DNA from 2 places in the Paenibacillus sp. V4I9 genome. Region 2 is predicted to be linked to the other one. Evidence: a T-box and tRNA genes for the amino acid it is inferred to sense, from the RefSeq annotation. Region 2 holds a T-box; the other holds one or more tRNA genes.

Region 1 (9,899 bases), 4.3 Mb from region 2:
ACTGATCATAGGACCCATGCGTACTTCGGCATCCCCATAACTGGCTGCGGTATCAAAATGGTTAACCCCATGCTGCAAGGCAAAAGAGATGGATGCATCCGCTTCCTCTTGCGTCACATTGCCGAGACTTGCTGCACCAAACATAACGACTGAGCTTTCGTAATTCAAACGACCTATTGCTCGTTTCAACATGAATGAAGTGCTCCTTCCTTATTGTTCTTACTCTTCCTCACCATATCATTTACTGGGCCAAGAATACAGTTCTTCGCTTAACTAGATACAAAAAAAGCTTTTGGATACAAACATCCAAAAACTTTTTACTCCTACATCAATGTATGCCAATTAATACGTTGCCCCTTGCAAGAACTTAACTCGTTCACCCATTGGAGGAATTTCGTTGCCTTCCACAATGACTTCAACAACCACAGGACCCCCATGAGAAAGCCACTCATGCACATTTTCTTTCTGTAGTTGATCCAGAGATCTAACCTCGGCATGACGCAAGCCAAGCGATTGGGCAACACCTGCAATACTAACCCGCTCTTGTGAGAAGTCTTCCAGGCACCTTTTGTACTGCAGCATGTGACCATGATAAACCATCCCGAGACGGGCATTGTTAATGACGACAAATAGGATCGGAAGATTGTATTCCTTAGCGGTTAGCACTTCGAGACCATGCATGAAGAAACAGCCATCGCCTGTAATACAGATTGTTGGTCGAGTCGGTTCCGCTAATTGTGCTCCTAATGAACCTCCGATTCCAGAGCCCATGCCTCCGAAATTGATATCAATATCGAACTCTTGTCCGCTCTCGATCAATAAGTTTTGGATCGAATAGGTCATGAATTCACCGATATCTAGGAAGAATCGAGCATTCTTCGGTGCTGTTGCACTGAGACGACGGATCGCCGACAACGTATTCCATTTCTCTTCGCCTTGTTCGGAAGCTGCCGCTGCTTCGCTTAGCCCTTGGAATGCCTCGCTTGCATATGATTGATCTTGTCCATCAGCCGAAAGCTGATCTAATAATTCCGCAATGACAAGCTTTATTTCACCATGTACAGGATACTGGGTTTCAAAGCACTTTCCTAGCTCACTTTGATCGTAATCGATATGAATGAGCTCTCTACCCGCAACCAATCGCGGTTCCCAGTTGCTTGTTGCTAGCTCGCCTAAGCTTGAACCGATGATCAGCAGTACCTCATGATCATTACCGTTTAAGTATTCACTCGCTTTGATATTTGCTGATAAGCCATATATCCCTAAGGAAAGCGGGTGATTTTCGGGAAAGGCCCCTTTGCCGCGAGGCGTCGTTGCCACTTTCCACTCAAGTGTTTCAGCCAACTGTACGATACTTTCAGAGGATGATTTAGCGCCATTACCCAGCAGAATCGCTCCACGTAGACCAGCTGCTTTGATCCGGTTAGCCGCCGCCTGAGCTGCTGCCAAATCCATCGTTGGCGGCTGTTCTGGAGGTAACACAGGAAGCTCTCTTACGCCAATGTCCGTCATTTGAATATCAATGGGAATCGCCAAATGCACAGGACCTGGCACGCCGCTTATCGCTTTGTGATAGGCCTCTGCCAGAATCTCTGGCAGTTGATTAGGGTCTAGAACCGTTCGGCTCATCTTCGTAATCGATGCAAAGATCGGCTCAGCATACAGCTCTTGCGCGCCCCCCTTGCCCATTTTACCAGATGGCACCGAGCCTGTGATGAATATAACAGGAAGCTTCTGCTTCCAAGCATTCGCAGCCGGAGTCACGAGGTTCGTCGCTCCAGGTCCGCTAGATGCCACGCAAATCGATGGAAGTCCGGTAATTCTCGTATAAGCACCTGCCATGTAGCCGGAGCTGTTTTCATGCTTAGCTACAATCGGCTTAAGCTCAGGAATGTCCAAAAGGGCGTCATAGATCGCATTGATTGAGCCTGCTGGAATACCGAACACATATCGCACACCTTGCTGCACTAAAAATCTCAATCCTACTTCAATCGCCCGCATATTGGTTACTCCTCTCCTTTAGGTAAAGTAAATTTGAATACCGAACCTTGACCTTCCGTGCTCTCAAACCAAATCCGACCGCCATGCAGTTCGATAAGCTGTTTTGAAATCGCAAGACCTAAGCCTGTCCCATTAATTTGATTATTGGCTTGATAAAATTTCGTGAAAATGTTTTTCTGCTTCTCGTAAGGGATACCGATACCGCTATCATGTACTTCAACCGTAAGTACCGTTTCTTCGAAAATCGTTTTAATGGTAATCACACCCATAGGAGGTGTAAATTTAATCGCATTGGAAAGTAAGTTCAGTAGAATCTGAAGAATGCGTTGTTTATCGACGCTTACAATCGTATCCGTTTCTGCATCTGATTCAACAACCAGAATCAGTTTCTTCTTATTAATCAGTGACTGTACGATAGTAACAGATTCCTTGATGATTTCTTTGAAATCAGCTTCGGTATACACCAATTCAAATTTACCATTTTCCATTTTAGCGAAATCCAGCAATTCATTCACTTGATCCAGTAAACGCTCGATCGACTTGGATGCAATATCCAGTAAATCCTTCTGCGAATCGTTGAGACCACCGAGAATTCCTTTGCTAAGGATATCTACAGATCCTTTAACCGCTGTAATCGGCGTACGCAGCTCATGCGAAAGTGTCGCGATGAAATCACTTTTCAACTCATTTAGATGCTCTAGCTCTCGTACTAGACCCTCAAGCTTGAAGTTAGCATGCTGCAGCTCTATGGAACGTTCATTGACAGAGTGATCCAATGTTTCCGTATGCTGGGCATTCGATAGCGCGGTAGCTGTAGCATCAGAAATCGATTGGCAGAATTCCAATATGCTCGCTTCATACTTCCTAGGCTTCCCAATAGATGGAATCGCAACGACACCGTAAACGGATCCTTTGGCCACGAGCGGGAATACCATTATGCTCCGGATATCAAAAGAGACGAACGCTTTATGATTAGGCCGCGGATCCGCATACACATCCTCGATTGCCGCTGATTTCTTCTGAGTAATGACTTCATACAAAAGGCGGTCATTTTCAATGGTTAACTTGACTTCTCTATGCTTAACCTTCCATTCGTCAACCGTTACATTCACAGAAGACAATTGATAGGGCTCAATGGTATGCTCTTTTTCATTATATAGATGAATACCGATATCCTTAGACCCACTGGCTTTGCGCATGTAGTGGAAAAAAGTGTTCAGAACATCTTTGACCGACAATGACTCCGATAAAGCTTTCGTAGCGTCAAGAAGAAGCTGCTGCTTCTCCATCAGAAGCTGCCGTTGTTCGAACATACGGATATTGCGAATCGCCACACTTGCCATGTTAACAAAAGCTTCTGTAACTTCCATCTGCTCCTGGGTAATATTCATCGGTTTTCCGAAATCGTGGACGAAGACAAGACCAAACACGTCATTTTCTACAATGACGGGAATCCCGAGAATAGATTTAATTTTTAATAGTTGTCTCTTGGATTGATCCAATCTCAGATCAATACTCGTATCCGAGATATAATCGCTAGCTTGGTTGCGTAAAATATCCCTAACAAACTCATCTTCTCTGGGATCTATGAGCAGCTCCGTTATATCCACAGGCAATTTATTGCCTTTATATCCTTGAAAAGTACCATCCGGCTGTTTCAAGAAAAAACCAACAAGATCCGCTTGAGTAATCTCTCCTGCGATCGCGTCAACGAAGACTTGCAGGATTTCAGACATTTCAAACTGAGAATTAATGACCTTCGTCATTTGAAATAACTTTTGAAAACTTTTCAATTCCATGACCATGCGCCACCCATTCCCCTTTTATTAGCGAATCTTTATTTGATGTCTTCCGTTATTCTTGGCCCCAAGAAGTGCAGAATCAGCTTGCATAATGATTTGATCGAACGAGCTAGGGTCGAAATTATTCGTCAACCCTATGCTTACTGAAAATTCCTGTGATTTATGCGGTGCCAGGCTAACCTTTAAACCGTCGACAGCCTTAATAATGCTGTCTGCAATCTCTACACAATTCGCTTCACTTTGGAGTAAGACCAAGTACTCGTCCCCGCCGTACCGAAAGGCTAGATCATGCTCGCAAGAAATTTTCGAAGATATGATCGTTGCTACTTCCCTCAAGACTTGATCCCCAACCAAATGACCATAGTTATCATTAATGTCCTTAAAATAATCCATATCGACCATCATAGCGGCTTGAAATTGCTTGGTTCCCTCTTTGATCATCCGAATGGTAATATCCAAGTAGGCTCGATTATATAAACCAGTTAATGCGTCCACATACACCAATTTGGCTAATTGTTTATTGTCTTTCTTCAAGTTTTTAACCTTCGCTTTTTGGTGGAGGGCAATTTCAACCTTTCGTTCCAGCACATCCAGATCGAATGGCTTGGTCAAATAATCAATGGCTCCTAATCGTAGTCCTTGTAAAATATCTTCCTTCTGTGCATTTGCAGATAAGAAAATAATCGGAATATCAAAGTCACTTTCGGCTATTAATTGTTTGCATATTTCAAATCCAGTCACTTCAGGCATCATCACATCAAGTAAAATAAGATCAGGTGCCGTCTCTTTGACCATGGAGAAAGCCTCTTTACCATCCTCAACCGTGATGATTTCATAATGTAACGAATTTAAAAATATACGGAGTATATTTAAATTATGGGGTTCGTCATCGACGATAAGAATGCGACATTTCATTAATCTATCCCAGCTTTCATTACTAAAATAGTTGCATGTTGATAAGTTATTATCCATTCATTTGCATTTGCTCATCGATGATACTTAAGAAAATTCGCACCAATTCTTTATCAAACTGCTTGCCCGCGTGAATAAGAAGTTGTTCCCTGACTTCATGCACGTGCAGCGAATCTCGGTATACTCTCGTAGAAGTCATCGCATCAAATGCATCTGCAATACTTACAATGCGTACAAGCAAGGGAATCTCTTCACCTTGCAGATTGTCCGGATATCCTCTCCCATCCATACGTTCATGATGCCATTTTACAATAGGCAGCAGGTGCTCAACATCCGGCAAATCTTTGAGCAACTCATAGCCAATTACAGGATGCTGGCGAATGACGTTAAATTCTTCATCTGATAACCGTTCAGGTTTCATTAAAATATGATCGGGAATTGCTATTTTACCAATGTCATGCAAAAGAGCCCCTAACTTCAGTCGTTCCAGTTCGTCCTCACTTACCCCCGCTTTCGCTCCAAGCAAAGTAGAGTAGAAAGCGACATTATAACAGTGATCGACCGTGAAGCTATCTTTAACCCTCAACGTATTAAAAAGATTCTCGTAAGCTTTCTGTTTCAGCACTTGTCTCCGAAATTGAATCTTTTTAATCAATTGTTCCATATGCAGTTTAATGAGGTTGCATAGATGCAATTGATCCTCCGTAAGTTGAATATCAGAAGGAAATGAGAATAATAAAGCCCCGTAAGAAGGTCCATGCTTTATATGAAAACCGTATATACATTCATACTTGCTCATTATAAGATAATTTTTGATATGTCCTTCTGCCTTATGTACAGACAAACGTATACCATCGGGATTTCGGAAAAAAAACTGCGTTTGGAGCACAATTTGTTGTAACTGTTCCATGACTGCGGTACTAATATTAACCGAATAAGATGCTGGGGTGCTCTGATGTTTCTCGTCTATAAGAAAGAGAGAGATATGTTCGCAGCCAATTGTTTTCTTGGCGATATCACTCAATTGTCCGATCGATTCGAAGATGGAATCAGAATTTATCACATTTTTAAAAAACAATGAATTCTGCATAGATGTACCTCTTATTCTTCTCAAATAAACTTCCCCAACTATTGAATTAGTACTAGTTCTTCTTAATAAGGAGATTCTCCTCTATTATAAATAAAAATTTCCATTATTCTAATATTTTTTTACTCATATCGCTATATAATTACTCACTTTTTGTTAATTTCTTGGATTATTCTCTCGATTTCTGTCAGATAACTTGCGTATATCCTGCACCAAAAACAAAAAGGCCAGCCCACTTCTAATGAAATAGGCTGACCTTTTCTAGTTCTAAAGATCTAGTTAACTGAAATAATAGGTTCAATAAGTGATAACAAGAGCTGTGTGTCCTCTTACCATTTTGGGAGAAGGGATTATTCGGATTGTAGAGAGTTAATAGAATCTGCTCAATGTCGATTACTGTAGTTTCCATAAAGTATTCGTGCTTAAGCGCATTTTGTACCTGATAAGAAGAATAATTGTCATAGATATATACCTGTGATCCGTAAGGAGTCAAGTGGTTATTATAGTCCATTGTATAGATGGATATAAAATTTGCTCCTTGTGGACCCATCCGCCGAGGAAACCACCTATCAAAGGGCCCACTATCATACCAAATTGGCTCCCAACCCCTAGCTAAAACGCAGTAGACCGAAAGCAATCAAGTTATGATTAATCAAATCAGTTAACTGTATGAAAACACAAAAAAGCATAATCTAGCAGTGATTTCACTGCTAGATTATGCTCTACTATGATCGGGACGACACGATTTGAACATGCGACCCCCTGCTCCCAAAGCAGGTGCTCTACCAAGCTGAGCTACGTCCCGAAACTAACTATGAATATCTAAAAAAATGGCGCGCCCTGAGAGATTCGAACTCCCGACCTTTTGATTCGTAGTCAAATACTCTATCCAGCTGAGCTAAGGGCGCTTAATAAATGGAGCGGAAGACGGGGATCGAACCCGCGACCCTCGCCTTGGCAAGGCGATGCTCTACCGCTGAGCCACTTCCGCATAGGGATCCCCAAGCCGTATAGTACGACTTGGGGATGATTGATGCGCGTAGAGGGACTTGAACCCCCACGGTCGCCCGCTAGATCCTAAGTCTAGTGCGTCTGCCAATTCCGCCATACGCGCATGCTGTAAATAAGGCAAAGTGAGTCATGTAGGATTCGAACCTACGACACCCTGATTAAAAGTCAGGTGCTCTACCAACTGAGCTAATGACTCGCATCATTGGTTGCGGGGGCAGGATTTGAACCTGCGGCCTTCGGGTTATGAGCCCGACGAGCTACCGGGCTGCTCCACCCCGCGTCATAGTTAGATGTGTTCCCTACATTGGTACTAATACCCTTGCGGGTACTGCTTGGCAACGTTCTACTCTCCCAGAACCCTGCGGTTCAAGTACCATCGACGCTGGAGGGCTTAACGGTCGTGTTCGAGATGGGAACGCGTGGGTCCCCTCCGCCATCATCACCAAACAGTCAAAGCGTGGTTTGCGCCTTGAAAACTAGATACGAAACATTTGTAAAGTAATCCTTAGGTTTTTTTTCTGGGCGAATCTGAGAGACTTTAATCTACGATTAAAGATCCCTATATTAGGTTAAGCCCTCGACCGATTAGTATTCGTCAGCTGCATACATTGCTGCACTTCCACCTCGAACCTATCAACCTCGTCGTCTACAAGGGGTCTTACATACTGGGAAATCTCATCTTGAGGGGGGCTTCGCGCTTAGATGCTTTCAGCGCTTATCCCCTCCGTACATAGCTACCCAGCGATGCCTCTGGCGAGACAACTGGTACACCAGCGGTACGTCCATCCCGGTCCTCTCGTACTAAGGACAGCTCCTCTCAAATTTCCTACGCCCGCGACAGATAGGGACCGAACTGTCTCACGACGTTCTGAACCCAGCTCGCGTACCGCTTTAATGGGCGAACAGCCCAACCCTTGGGACCTACTTCAGCCCCAGGATGCGATGAGCCGACATCGAGGTGCCAAACCTCCCCGTCGATGTGGACTCTTGGGGGAGATAAGCCTGTTATCCCCAGGGTAGCTTTTATCCGTTGAGCGATGGCCCTTCCATTCGGTACCACCGGATCACTAAGTCCGACTTTCGTCCCTGCTCGACTTGTAGGTCTCGCAGTCAAGCTCCCTTATGCCTTTGCACTCTGCGAATGATTTCCAACCATTCTGAGGGAACCTTTAAACGCCTCCGTTACATTTTAGGAGGCGACCGCCCCAGTCAAACTGCCCACCTGACACTGTCCCCATACCGGATCACGGTACCAGGTTAGAACTCCGATACGATCAGGGTGGTATCCCAACGATGCCTCCACCCAAGCTGGCGCTCAGGCTTCAAAGGCTCCCACCTATCCTGTACAGATCGTACCAAAGTCCAATATCAAGCTGCAGTAAAGCTCCATGGGGTCTTTCCGTCTTGTCGCGGGTAACCTGCATCTTCACAGGTATTAAAATTTCACCGGATCTCTCGTTGAGACAGCGCCCAAGTCGTTACGCCATTCGTGCGGGTCAGAATTTACCTGACAAGGAATTTCGCTACCTTAGGACCGTTATAGTTACGGCCGCCGTTTACTGGGGCTTCAATTCATAGCTTCGGAACCGAGGTCCCTAACCACTCCTCTTAACCTTCCAGCACCGGGCAGGCGTCAGCCCGTATACTTCGCCTTGCGGCTTCGCACAGACCTGTGTTTTTGCTAAACAGTCGCTTGGGCCTTTTCACTGCGGCCCCCTCGGGCTATTCACCCTACCGAGGCACCCCTTCTCCCGAAGTTACGGGGTCATTTTGCCGAGTTCCTTAACGAGAGTTCTTCCGCGCGCCTTAGAATTCTCTTCTCACCCACCTGTGTCGGTTTGCGGTACGGGCACCTTCGCCTGGCTAGAAGCTTTTCTTGGCAGTGTGAACTCATGACCTTCGGTACTTAAAGTTTCCCTCCCCATCACAGCCCAGCCTTAACGATGTGCGGATTTGCCTACACATCAGCCTCACTGCTTGGACGAGCATCCATCAGCTCGCGTCACTATCCTTCTGCGTCACTCCATCGCTCATAACGGCTACGGTGGTACAGGAATTTCCACCTGTTGTCCATCGACTACGCCTTTCGGCCTCGCCTTAGGTCCCGACTTACCCTGAGCGGACGAGCCTTCCTCAGGAACCCTTAGGTTTTCGGCGGATCAGATTCTCACTGATCTTTTCGTTACTTATACCGGCATTCTCACTTGTATGCGCTCCACCTGTCCTTACGGTCAGAATTCTACGTACATACAACGCTCCCCTACCCATGCACATACGTGCAAGCCATAGCTTCGGTGGCGTGTTTAGCCCCGTTACATTTTCGGCGCAGAGTCACTCGACCAGTGAGCTATTACGCACTCTTTCAATGGTGGCTGCTTCTAAGCCAACATCCTGGTTGTCTGTGCAACTCCACATCCTTTCCCACTTAACACACACTTGGGGACCTTAGCTGATGGTCTGGGCTGTTTCCCTTTTGACAATGGATCTTAGCACTCACTGTCTGACTCCCGGATTTAAGTTTGTGGCATTCAGAGTTTGACTGGACTTGGTAACCCTTGGCGGGCCCCGCACCCAATCAGTGCTTTACCTCCACAACTCAACATCCGAGGCTAGCCCTAAAGCTATTTCGGGGAGAACCAGCTATCTCCGAGTTCGATTGGAATTTCTCCGCTACCCCCACCTCATCCCCGCATTTTTCAACATGCGTGGGTTCGGGCCTCCAGTGAGTGTTACCTCACCTTCACCCTGGACAGGGGTAGATCACACGGTTTCGGGTCTACGTCCACGTACTAAAGCGCCCTATTCAGACTCGCTTTCGCTGCGGCTCCGCCTTTTCAGCTTAACCTCGCACGGGAACGTAACTCGCCGGTTCATTCTACAAAAGGCACGCCATCACCCATATAGAGGGCTCTGACTTTTTGTAAGCACACGGTTTCAGGTTCTTTTTCACTCCGCTTCCGCGGTGCTTTTCACCTTTCCCTCACGGTACTGCTTCACTATCGGTCACTAGGGAGTATTTAGCCTTGGCAGATGGTCCTGCCGGATTCCGACGGGGTTTCACGTGACCCGCCGTACTCAGGATACCT
Region 2 (9,899 bases):
GACGATCATTGGGATTATCACTGTTGTACTAGGATTTAATGAACCGGAGAATATACTAATAGGCTTTGGTTGTGTCACTGTCATTGCGATGATCATAGCGAAAAAACTAAATTCATTAGTGCGATACACGATTCTCATTAGTGGATTGCTGCTTGGCGCAGGAGCGGCTGTTTTTACAGAGAATGTTCCTATTCTCTTGGTTTTCCTGGTTCTTACGATTGCAGCTTTTATCTGCATTGCTGGGTTGGTTCATCGTATATTCTTTTTTCTTGCCGCTGTTATTGTTGCTTCCTTTGTACTTTTCAATTGGATGGATAGCGGGATAATTGTGCTTACCATGCTTACCAGTTTATTATTCGTTATATTTGCCAGTGGTCAGGTCATAGCAAATGCAGGAGTCAGACAACCTATACTTTACAGCAGTTTTCCTTCATTTCTGATAACTTTATTTGCCTTAACCTTTATGGCGGAGTCATCTTGGTACTATATAGCCAATGTGCTGTTCTTTATCGTCGTTGTTCTCGCTTTGGTCATTAGTAGACAACTGCATATTAAATGGATTTACGCTTGGTCAATGGGCTTCTGGATTGCTTTCCTAGTATACAAATATTACGATCTGGCCTGGAAGCTTCTGCACAAATCGATTAGCTTTGCAGTCATCGGGATTTTGGTTCTCGCCTTTACAGTTTGGTATGAAAAAAGACATCGCTTGGAAGCGATTGAACCAGCGGAGGTTAGCTCTAATTATACAATGAACCGCTGGATTATTGCCCTGCTAGTTCTGCTGCAAGTCATGGCAATGTCCTTACAAATTGGTAAAAGTGAGTGGCTGCTCGCTCACGGACAGCTAATTAAGCTGCAGCTTGAACCGCTTGATCCACGTTCTCTCATACAGGGTGATTATGTGCGTTTGCGCTATACGATATCTGAGACGGAAATCTTTGAAGTTATGGATCATGCGTCCACTTCTAAGAAGAAAATTACAATCGTTCTCGCTCCGAACCGGGCGACAGGTGTTTACGAATACCGCCGCGTGTACACTAAAGGGGAAACATTAGCAGCGGGAGAGGTTCGCTTGAATGGAAGCAAAATCGGTTACGAGGGTATTGAGTTCGGCATTGAGACTTATTTCATTCCGGAAGGAACAGGCGGTGTATATGAACGGGATGCCAAATTTGCTGAAGTAAAAGTATCTGCTGGCGGCGATGCGATCCTTGTGCGTTTATTGTTACAACCAAGTGTTGTTCAATAAAGATTAATGTGGTAAAATTACCCGATCTTTGCTTAAAAGAAAGGGGTATCTGTTCTCATGTGGCTCATATTTTCAGTACTTGCGGCTATCAGTTTCGGGCTGCGGGGCATTCTATATCATTGGACCAGTCAGCAATCGCTGAATCGGAATGTGCTGCTCTGCGGCACATTTTTTATGGGGGCGCTCGTCAGCATTGGCTGCGCCCTTATTTCACAGCAAGAGTGGACGGTGTCTGCTTTGATTGGTGTTCAGATGGGATTGTTCTCATTTGGAGCCAATGCCAGTATGTTCAAAGGCTTTGCGGTAGGCAAAGCCTCGTTAGTTGCCATCCTCACCGGGTTACCATCGGTCGTTGTGGTCTTCGTTGCATTTCTACTTTGGGATGAACGACTCAATTTATGGCAGTTTTTTGCCTTCATTGTGATCGTTGTAGGTATCTTATTCGTTCGTTATTCGAATGATATCACATTAAAGAATCTGCAAGGAGCCGGATGGGGAGTGCTTGCTTTGTTTCTTTTTGCCGGAAATGATTTGTCTAGCAAATGGACAACCATCGTTTCTGCGCCATTATTTCCAACGCTATTTTTTATGTTTGCAACAGGGACATGCTGTTTTGGATTATGGTGGTTGAAAGACAGGGCCAAGGATATAGGAAAGGAAGCTGCGCCAGCCAGTTGGACAGAACGTAGAACCTTCCTGATTGGAATGGTCGTCGGGATTACAAATGTCATTGGCATGATCTTCATTATCCATGCGTTCGATCAGGGGAAAACGGGGTTAGTTTCCGCGGTCGTTGCACTTAATGTATTGATTGTCTTATTGTATACACGGTTTGTTTTGAGGGACAAATTCTCGAAAATGGAGCAATCCGGCTTAGCTTTAGCATTCATTGGCATTATGATGATGAAATTAGTTGCATCTTGACAACACATTATTATTGCTGTAATATTCAGTAAATTCTTAATCTCATAAGCAACATTGGTGAACAGGACAGTAATTCTTGTCGGACAGTCGCAGCGAGCCGGAGCAGGTGGGAACCGGTACGAATGTCAAGAGTGAAGCGGGCCTGGGAAATGGTCTTCCGAAAGTACGATGTAGGGAGATCCGGCGTAAGCCGTTATCGTTGGAGGGGTTAAACCAGTGGTTTAACACTTAGAGTGGTACCGCGGGAATGACAGCTCTCGTCTCTTATTGTAGAGACGGGGGCTTTTTTGTGTTTTCCTGCGAAAAACATTCGCAGTTTCGCACTATCCTATTAGGAGGAATATTCCATGATTCAGCAGCTTCTAACGAATGAAATCAAGCTTCATGTAGATGTTTTATTTCAAGAGTACGGAATAGAACAGCCTGCGACTCTGAAAATCTTGACAGAGCACCCAGCTCATCCTGAGCACGGTGATTACAGCACGAATGTAGCAATGCTTTTAGCAAAAATAGTTCGAAAAGCTCCTTTGCAAATCGCGCAAGAGCTTCAACAACGCATAGAAAAAAACGGGTGTGTTCAAGGCTTATTTGCCAAAGTGGCTGCGGTGCCGCCGGGGTTTCTGAACTTTTATGTAAATTGGGACACCTGGTCTTCTGGTCATTATGGTGCTGCCAAAGAGCTTGTTGACCAAAAAAACAAAACTAAAATTTTGATCGAGCATACGTCAATCAACCCCAATAAAGCCGCTCATGTTGGCCATTTGAGAAATTCCTGTATCGGTGATTCGTTGTCACGCATGCTCTCGCAAGCAGGCTATCAGGTGGAGGTGCATAACTATATTGATGATCTGGGGAATCAATTAGCGGATACCGTGGTGGGCATTCTTCATACACAAACAGAAGAGCCTTATAATCGATTTGGCGACTTTTGTTGGGAGACTTACGCGAAGGTGAATCAGGCTTACAAAGTGCAGCCGGAGCTAGTAGAGCAGCGTTCTACAGTTCTTCATTCGCTAGAGAGCGGGCATTCCAATCTTGCATGGATGGGTGCTTTGGTGGCGGAAAGGATCGTTCGCGAGCAGTTGGAAGAAATGAAGCAATTCGGTATTCACTACGATGTGCTGGTTTGGGAAAGCAGTATTGTGAGAGCGGGATTTTGGGATACAACCTTCGAGCTGTTAAGCCAAACAGGTATGTTTCATAAGGTGACGGATGGGAAACTAGCAGGCTGCTGGGTACTGAAGAATCTAGAAGAAGGAGCTGTTACAGCTGGAGAAAGCACGGATTATCAAGGGGATAAAGTGCTCGTCCGTTCCAATGGTATTTTAACGTATACAGCAAAGGATATAGCCTATCATCTATGGAAATTCGGTGTGCTGCCGAATGATTTTGTATATAAAAAATGGGAGGATGGACTATGGTCCACAGCTTCCCAGGGCAGAATGAAATCGATAGGGCAAGCGGATGTCGTCATTAATGTCATTGATTATCGTCAGCAATACCCGCAGGAAATGGTTAAGCTAGCTCTAGAAGTACTGGGCTATGAGCAGCAGGCGAGTCAACTTAAGCACGTGAGCTACGGGGTCGTTTCCTTAAGCCCGGAAACTGCTTCAGGACTGGGTATTGATATTTCGGATGACAAGAGCTCCTATGCGATGTCTGGACGCCAAGGGATTGGAATTAAAGTCGCGGACCTACTTGATCGCATGGAGAGAGTCATTGACGCTAAACGCTCAAGAAAAGCGGGGATTTCCAGCAGATCGATAGCTGCGGCTGCGATCCGTTATTATTTGCTGAAATATCAGCTGCAAACGGAAGTTGTTTTTGACCTGGAACATGCGACGGAAATTACCGGGAACACGGGCGTCTACTTGCTTTATGCATACACAAGAGCAAACAGTATATTGGACAAAGCGAAGAAAGATACTCGACTTCATAAGATGGATGCAAAGTTCGATGGGACCCTTTTGGAAGAACAGGAATACCACCTTTTGAGGCACGTCGCCTATTGGCCCGAAACACTGGAAACTGCCACTAAGCAATTGGCACCTAGCATACTCTGCCATTATGCTTTCGAGCTAGCTTCGCTTTTTAACCATTTCTACAGTGTTTGTCCGGTTTTAAAAGGTAGTGAAGAACACATCGCCCATCGCTTTTGGATCACGCAAACGTATAAACAGACCATGCATCATGTATTGGAAGTACTGGGTATGCCGACACCAAAACGATTGTAACCGGAAAAACGATCACATTCATCCTATGTACTCGCCGAGACAACCTGTCACTCCTTGCGCATATGCTACTGCAGTATGCAGCTGTTGTTCATGCGCTCAAGTGGAGGAGGAGCTCGTCTATGCTTAAATCAAGCTATAGCAATGGAAAATTGAAAGGAAGAGTAAGACAATTTGCTAAAGCAACGATCGGTCAAGGAGGCATTGCCATTTCGATAAATGCTTCGGAAGTCGGGGTTGTTCGCATTCGACCTTAAAAATGCAACATAAGCTTTCTGATCTTGATCAAATGCGGTACAATAGGGATATTCGTGCCAATTTGAATGTTTCAGGAGGCTTTAACCACAATGACAGAAAAAGATATCGATACACAAGCTCCAGTAGATAACGAACAAGATCAAGAACGCGAGCAGGCCCAAATCATTATGACTTGGTTTCAGCACATTCAAGAAGTAATGAAAGAACAATTTCCCGAATATGAAGTAGATGGACAAATCGGTAATAATCCGACTTACGGTCCCATGTTTGCTTTCACACTTAAAAATGATGAAAAGTCCACATCATGCGGATTTTTCTTGAATGAAATTATGAGAAACTTCCAAACGAATCCGAATGCGGGGCTGTGGCTATCGTCCTTCTTCGTAGACTTGCTGAGAAGCCCAGAAAATCATCCGCTGCCGAATCCTCCACAGTCGGAAGATGAAGCCAAAGAGCTGCTGGATAAACATATTGTTCCTTATTGTGCGGCTACCGTACGAGAAGAATTCCCTGATCAAAAGATCTACGTGGACTTGGAGCTTCATGAGGAGCATGGTCCAGTCCTAGAGGCTGGCTTCGTAGCCGTTGAAGATGGCAATAATACGTGTGCACTTCCGCTGCAATATTTAATGACGTTATATTTATTGAATCGTGACCCGGCAGAGCCTTTAATTCAAGCGATGTATCGGTTGTATGAAGAAAATAATTTAGGTCAATAAGGTTGAGAAAATGAACAGCCAGGAGGGTTTCCTCCTGGCTGTTTTGTTTTGGCTTGGTTTATTTGGTTTTGTTTGGTTAGGTTTGGTTAGGTTTGGTCTTTTCTTCCTGTAAATAGGCTTTTTTGTGTTTGCATCATGGGAAGTGTACAACGTACAGCATTCCTACAAACGGCAATAATCCTCATAGCTTTTAATAATCGGAAGTGCAGAGATGGAACCAAACTTCACATATTTCATCGCATGCGATGTGTTAAAAAGCACAACGGAATCGCTCGGACGCAGCCATCCGCTGTCACAGAGGGCAAGCAGTCCTGCCCAAGTTGCCGAGCCTTCGGGGGACGCGGAGATGCCCTGCGAGCCCAAAGTGCGAGTGGCCTCGGCAATTTGGCTCTTGGAGAGGGCGATGGCTGTGCCGCCGCTCTGTTCCACAATCGACAGGATGAACGCCAGATCTGGCGGATTCGGTACGCGCATACCTGTCGGACTTGCTTCTACTCCGGCAGCTTGGTCACTTTCAGCTTGGCTGCATGCTATGCCATCGACAATTGGCTGGCATCCCTCTTCCTGAACGCAGACGAATCTTGGCATGGGACCGTCAATCCAGCGGAGTTCTTTGAGCTCCTGGTAAGCTTTCCACATGCCAATAATACCAGAGCCGCCGCCGGTTGGATAAATGATAACGTCGGGGAACGTCCAACCAAGTTGTTCGGCGAGCTCAAGTCCCATTGTTTTCTTGCCTTCTACACGTCCGGGCTCCTTCAATGTGCCGATGTTTACCCAACCCTGATCTTGTTTACCCGCTTCAATGATTGCTGCTGCATCATGAATGAAGCCGTCGACAAGGAAGGTGGCTGCTCCATATAACGGACACTCGTCCACAATTAATGGTGGGCAATCCTTGGGGATAAAGACGGAAGCCTCGATTCCGGCACGCCCTGCATAGGCTGCAAATGCGCCCGCGGCATTTCCATTTGATGGAACGGCCGCTTTAGTCGCTCCGGCTTCTTTGAGCAAGGAAACAGCGACGGAGAAGCCCCTCGACTTAAAGCTCCCCGTCGGGTTCTGCTCTTCTCTCTTGATCCATAGACGTTTAATCGGCAGCTTCTGCTCCCATCCTGCATGCGCAGCAGCGGCGTCCAACCTTCTCCTAAGGTGATGATACAATCAGGGTTACTCACTGGAAGCAATTCTTTATATCTCCACATCGATGGGTAGCGTGTTTGTAAAGCTTCCTTCGTTAACGTTCTAGCTATGTGCTCCAAGTCGTAATCGACCAATAAAGTGCCACCGCAGTCACATTTCATTTCTTGATAGCGGAAAGGGAGCCTTGCAGAACATCGCGAGCAATAAAGCCCCAATCGATTCATCTCCGGGCCTCCTCAAAGTTTTCAACAGGAAAACTATTGTAGTTGTAATTTGAGTTTCGCTATTGCAAACTCTTATTTAGACTATTACTAAGAGGAGAAGAAGGAAACGGCTTGTGTCTTTTGATTTATTTTATTTTTCGAACTTATTTTCCGGTTTATTTTTACGATTCATTTTTTTGTTTTTTTCTGTGAAATGACTTCATTTTGTGGAACATCGATTTATCCTTCAGTTTCAAAAATAGCTCAAGCATGGGAGCAAAATTAACCTCAATAATCCAAACATCTCCCTCTTTATCAAAAGCCATATCAATCCCCATCGTACGCACCCAAGGATAGAAAGGACCTAATTTCTGAGCGGCTTGTAGAGCAACTTTATCGAGCTGTGAGAGGAGGTCAGCAGCCCGCATCTTTTTGAGCGCCGAGTTTTTGAGAGCATGCTCCACGGATACGACCTTACCGCTGCTCATGCGAATATTCGTTACGATAAAGCCCTTTCCGGCCACTTTGGCCAGTTTACCAGTCACTTCCCAAGATGAATTGAGGCGTCGCTGCACCATCACTCTTAGATCAAAGGGCCGATCATTCACCGTAGCAAGCGGAATTCGCTGCTGAATGATGTTGTTCTTGCCCGCTTTCTTTTTGATATAGGCGTTTAATTGGCTATGCTCTGTAAAATTTTTCTTCGTAGCGCCATCCTGTACCTCATATGTGGAAGAATCCATCTTTTTGATCCGAATGACACCATTGCCCCCATAGCTCCCAGTCGGTTTAATGATGACCTCACCGTATTTTTTTATCATGCGCCAGAAAGAGCTCTTTCTCAGCCATGCTGTTTCTGGAAGATTCACACTAAGTTTAGATGATTTCCGCAGCAGCTTATATTTAGACCATTTGCTTGTGTTTAGTTTCTTAGTCATTAGACTTCACTTCTTGCTTTTGAATAACCAAATCATGTTCTTCAACTCGGAGTAATTGATTACGTTCATCAACGAAAACCACTTGAGGCTTGAGGTTGATAACTTCGGCTTCATTCATAAGGCCCATACTAAGAATAATAACGAGGTCGCCAGGAGCAAAAAGGTGGGCAGGGGGACCATTCAAACCGATCTTACCGCAGCCTTCCGGCGCAGGTATCGCGTAAGTTTTCCACCGGGTAGCGTTACGCAGGCTTGTGACTTGAACCATTTCATAGGGTAAAATATTCGCTTTGCGCATCAGTAAACCGTCTATGGTAATGCTTCCAACGTAATCTAAATCGGCTTCCGTTACCGTCGCACGGTGGATCTTCCCTTTACACATAAGTCGCTGCATATGCAGTAGCTCCTTTATCATCACATTGGGTTTACATCACAAAGTATGACTAAGGTCAGTCTCCTGGTGTAGGTTAAAGCCTATTTCCTACGAAAAATGGGTTAATGCCACGTTGAATTATGCCTGTGATATACTAATTGTTTGCTTTCACAGCAGCAGTGGTAATTACAAGTATCATATTGAGCATACTTAGCTATAAATTGTGGTTTACTCGGGAAATGACGTTGAAGTAAAGGAGCAGATATTTCCCGGGGAACCGCACAAAACGACATGATATGAGCACAGCAAAAAGCGTCCGATTAAGTCTACTCGGACGCTTCTTCGTATGGATGACCAGTTGAATGAAAATAAAAACCGAGCCTCAGCTCCGATTCATCCTATTAATTTAAGACCGCTAATTAATACCAGACTAGCAATAATCGTGCGCAGAATATTGGTCGGTGCCTTGGTGGATAGCATGCTGCCGATGATGACACCGGGAACTGAACCGATGAGAAGATTGAGGACGAGTGTATAGTTTACATTCCCCATACTTGCGTGCAGAATACCTGCAGTTGTCGCAAGGAAGAAAGCATGAGCGATGTCAGTTCCTACGAGCTGAGCAGGAATCATACGGAAAAAGTAAAGCATCACAATGGCATACAGGGAGCCAGATCCAATGGACGTAAGTCCGACAACAAAACCCAATACAGCACCAATTGTAATGGTTAGTCCTCGTTTCTCCTCCAAAGATTTGAGCTGCCAACGATTTTCTTTGATCTTGTGGCCGAAGAAAACTTTAAACAAGGTAGCAAAAGCTACTAGAATCAAGACATAACCAAGAGCATGCTTAATAATGATCTCCTGATTATGAAAGAACGAATTGAATAATTTCAAAAAAATAATGGCTGCGATTACACCTGGAATACTACCCATAGCGAGCATTTTAACCAGCTTGAAATCAATCGTTTTCTGCCGCCAATGCTGAATGGTGCCAAAAAGCTTTGTAATCGAATTATAAAGAAGGTCTGTTCCCACGGCAATTGAAGGATTTATACCAATCAGGATCAAAATGGGGGTGAGCAGCGAAGCTCCGCCTACACCAGTCAATCCGACCATAAAACCAACGAATACACCCATAAATAAAACTGTTAAAGTCATGTTGTCATGTCCCCAATCCAATTACCCACTAACCATATTGGATTAATTTTATTATATAGAAAAGCATTATGTAAAGGAAAACTTTTAATTTAATTGATTACATCATGCTCTGAACATGCTATTCATTCATTCTGGAATAAGTTACAATATATGGATGTAAAAAAATCAGCATTAAGGAGGGGACATCCATTAGAAATCGAACAACGGTTATGGTGAGTATTGTTTTGGCGGTATTAGTGTCGTCTATCGATACCACGATTGCGAATACCACAATGCCGATTATTGTGAAAGAAATTGGTGGCAATGACCTGTACGCATGGGCATTTACCTCTTATATGGTCCTTTCTACTGTATTAGCTCCATTAGCAGGCAGATTATCAGACCTATTTGGACGAAAACGGATCTATGCAGCAGGTATACTACTGTTTCTCTTCGGATCAGTGCTTTGCGGTTTATCCCAGAGTATGCTGCAGCTGATCCTTTTCAGAGCGATTCAAGGGATTGGTGCAGGGGTGATGATGCCTTTTCCTGCCATCATTGCTGGAGATATTTATCCGGTGGAGCAGCGCGGTAAAATTCAAGCGTATTTCACAGGGATGTGGGGGTTATCTGCGATATTAGCGCCTCTTCTGGGTACATTCTTCGTGACCTACCTGAGCTGGCGGTGGATTTTTTTCGTTAATATACCAGTATGTAT

The links. A T-box is a leader RNA that pairs with one kind of tRNA and senses whether it is charged. The one in region 2 lies ahead of QFZ81_RS21850 (arginine--tRNA ligase), so its partner is inferred to be a tRNA-Arg.
Region 1: it has a tRNA-Arg gene. The T-box ahead of QFZ81_RS21850 (arginine--tRNA ligase) is inferred to sense a tRNA for this amino acid. The anticodon was not compared.

Annotation. Positions count from the first base shown of each region.
Region 1 is NZ_JAUSZE010000001.1:313,436-323,334, reverse strand. It holds gene QFZ81_RS01485 (aldo/keto reductase) at 1-192, opposite strand, end outside; gene QFZ81_RS01480 (thiamine pyrophosphate-binding protein) at 343-2,001, opposite strand; gene QFZ81_RS01475 (GAF domain-containing sensor histidine kinase) at 2,007-3,800, opposite strand; gene QFZ81_RS01470 (diguanylate cyclase) at 3,828-4,718, opposite strand; gene QFZ81_RS01465 (HD-GYP domain-containing protein) at 4,768-5,805, opposite strand; tRNA gene QFZ81_RS01460 (tRNA-Pro) at 6,534-6,607, opposite strand; tRNA gene QFZ81_RS01455 (tRNA-Arg) at 6,634-6,710, opposite strand; tRNA gene QFZ81_RS01450 (tRNA-Gly) at 6,719-6,793, opposite strand; tRNA gene QFZ81_RS01445 (tRNA-Leu) at 6,837-6,916, opposite strand; tRNA gene QFZ81_RS01440 (tRNA-Lys) at 6,937-7,009, opposite strand; tRNA gene QFZ81_RS01435 (tRNA-Met) at 7,017-7,093, opposite strand; rRNA gene rrf (5S ribosomal RNA) at 7,144-7,260, opposite strand; rRNA gene QFZ81_RS01425 (23S ribosomal RNA) at 7,379-9,899, opposite strand, start outside.
Region 2 is NZ_JAUSZE010000001.1:4,617,448-4,627,346, reverse strand. It holds gene QFZ81_RS21860 (GDYXXLXY domain-containing protein) at 1-1,252, shown strand, start outside; gene QFZ81_RS21855 (EamA family transporter) at 1,310-2,176, shown strand; T-box leader at 2,225-2,444, shown strand; gene QFZ81_RS21850 (arginine--tRNA ligase) at 2,524-4,410, shown strand; gene QFZ81_RS21845 (hypothetical protein) at 4,530-4,664, shown strand; gene QFZ81_RS21840 (hypothetical protein) at 4,755-5,384, shown strand; gene QFZ81_RS21835 (threonine synthase) at 5,547-6,524, opposite strand; gene QFZ81_RS21830 (YheC/YheD family protein) at 6,913-7,668, opposite strand; gene panD (aspartate 1-decarboxylase) at 7,661-8,062, opposite strand; gene QFZ81_RS21820 (sulfite exporter TauE/SafE family protein) at 8,435-9,202, opposite strand; gene QFZ81_RS21815 (MFS transporter) at 9,391-9,899, shown strand, end outside.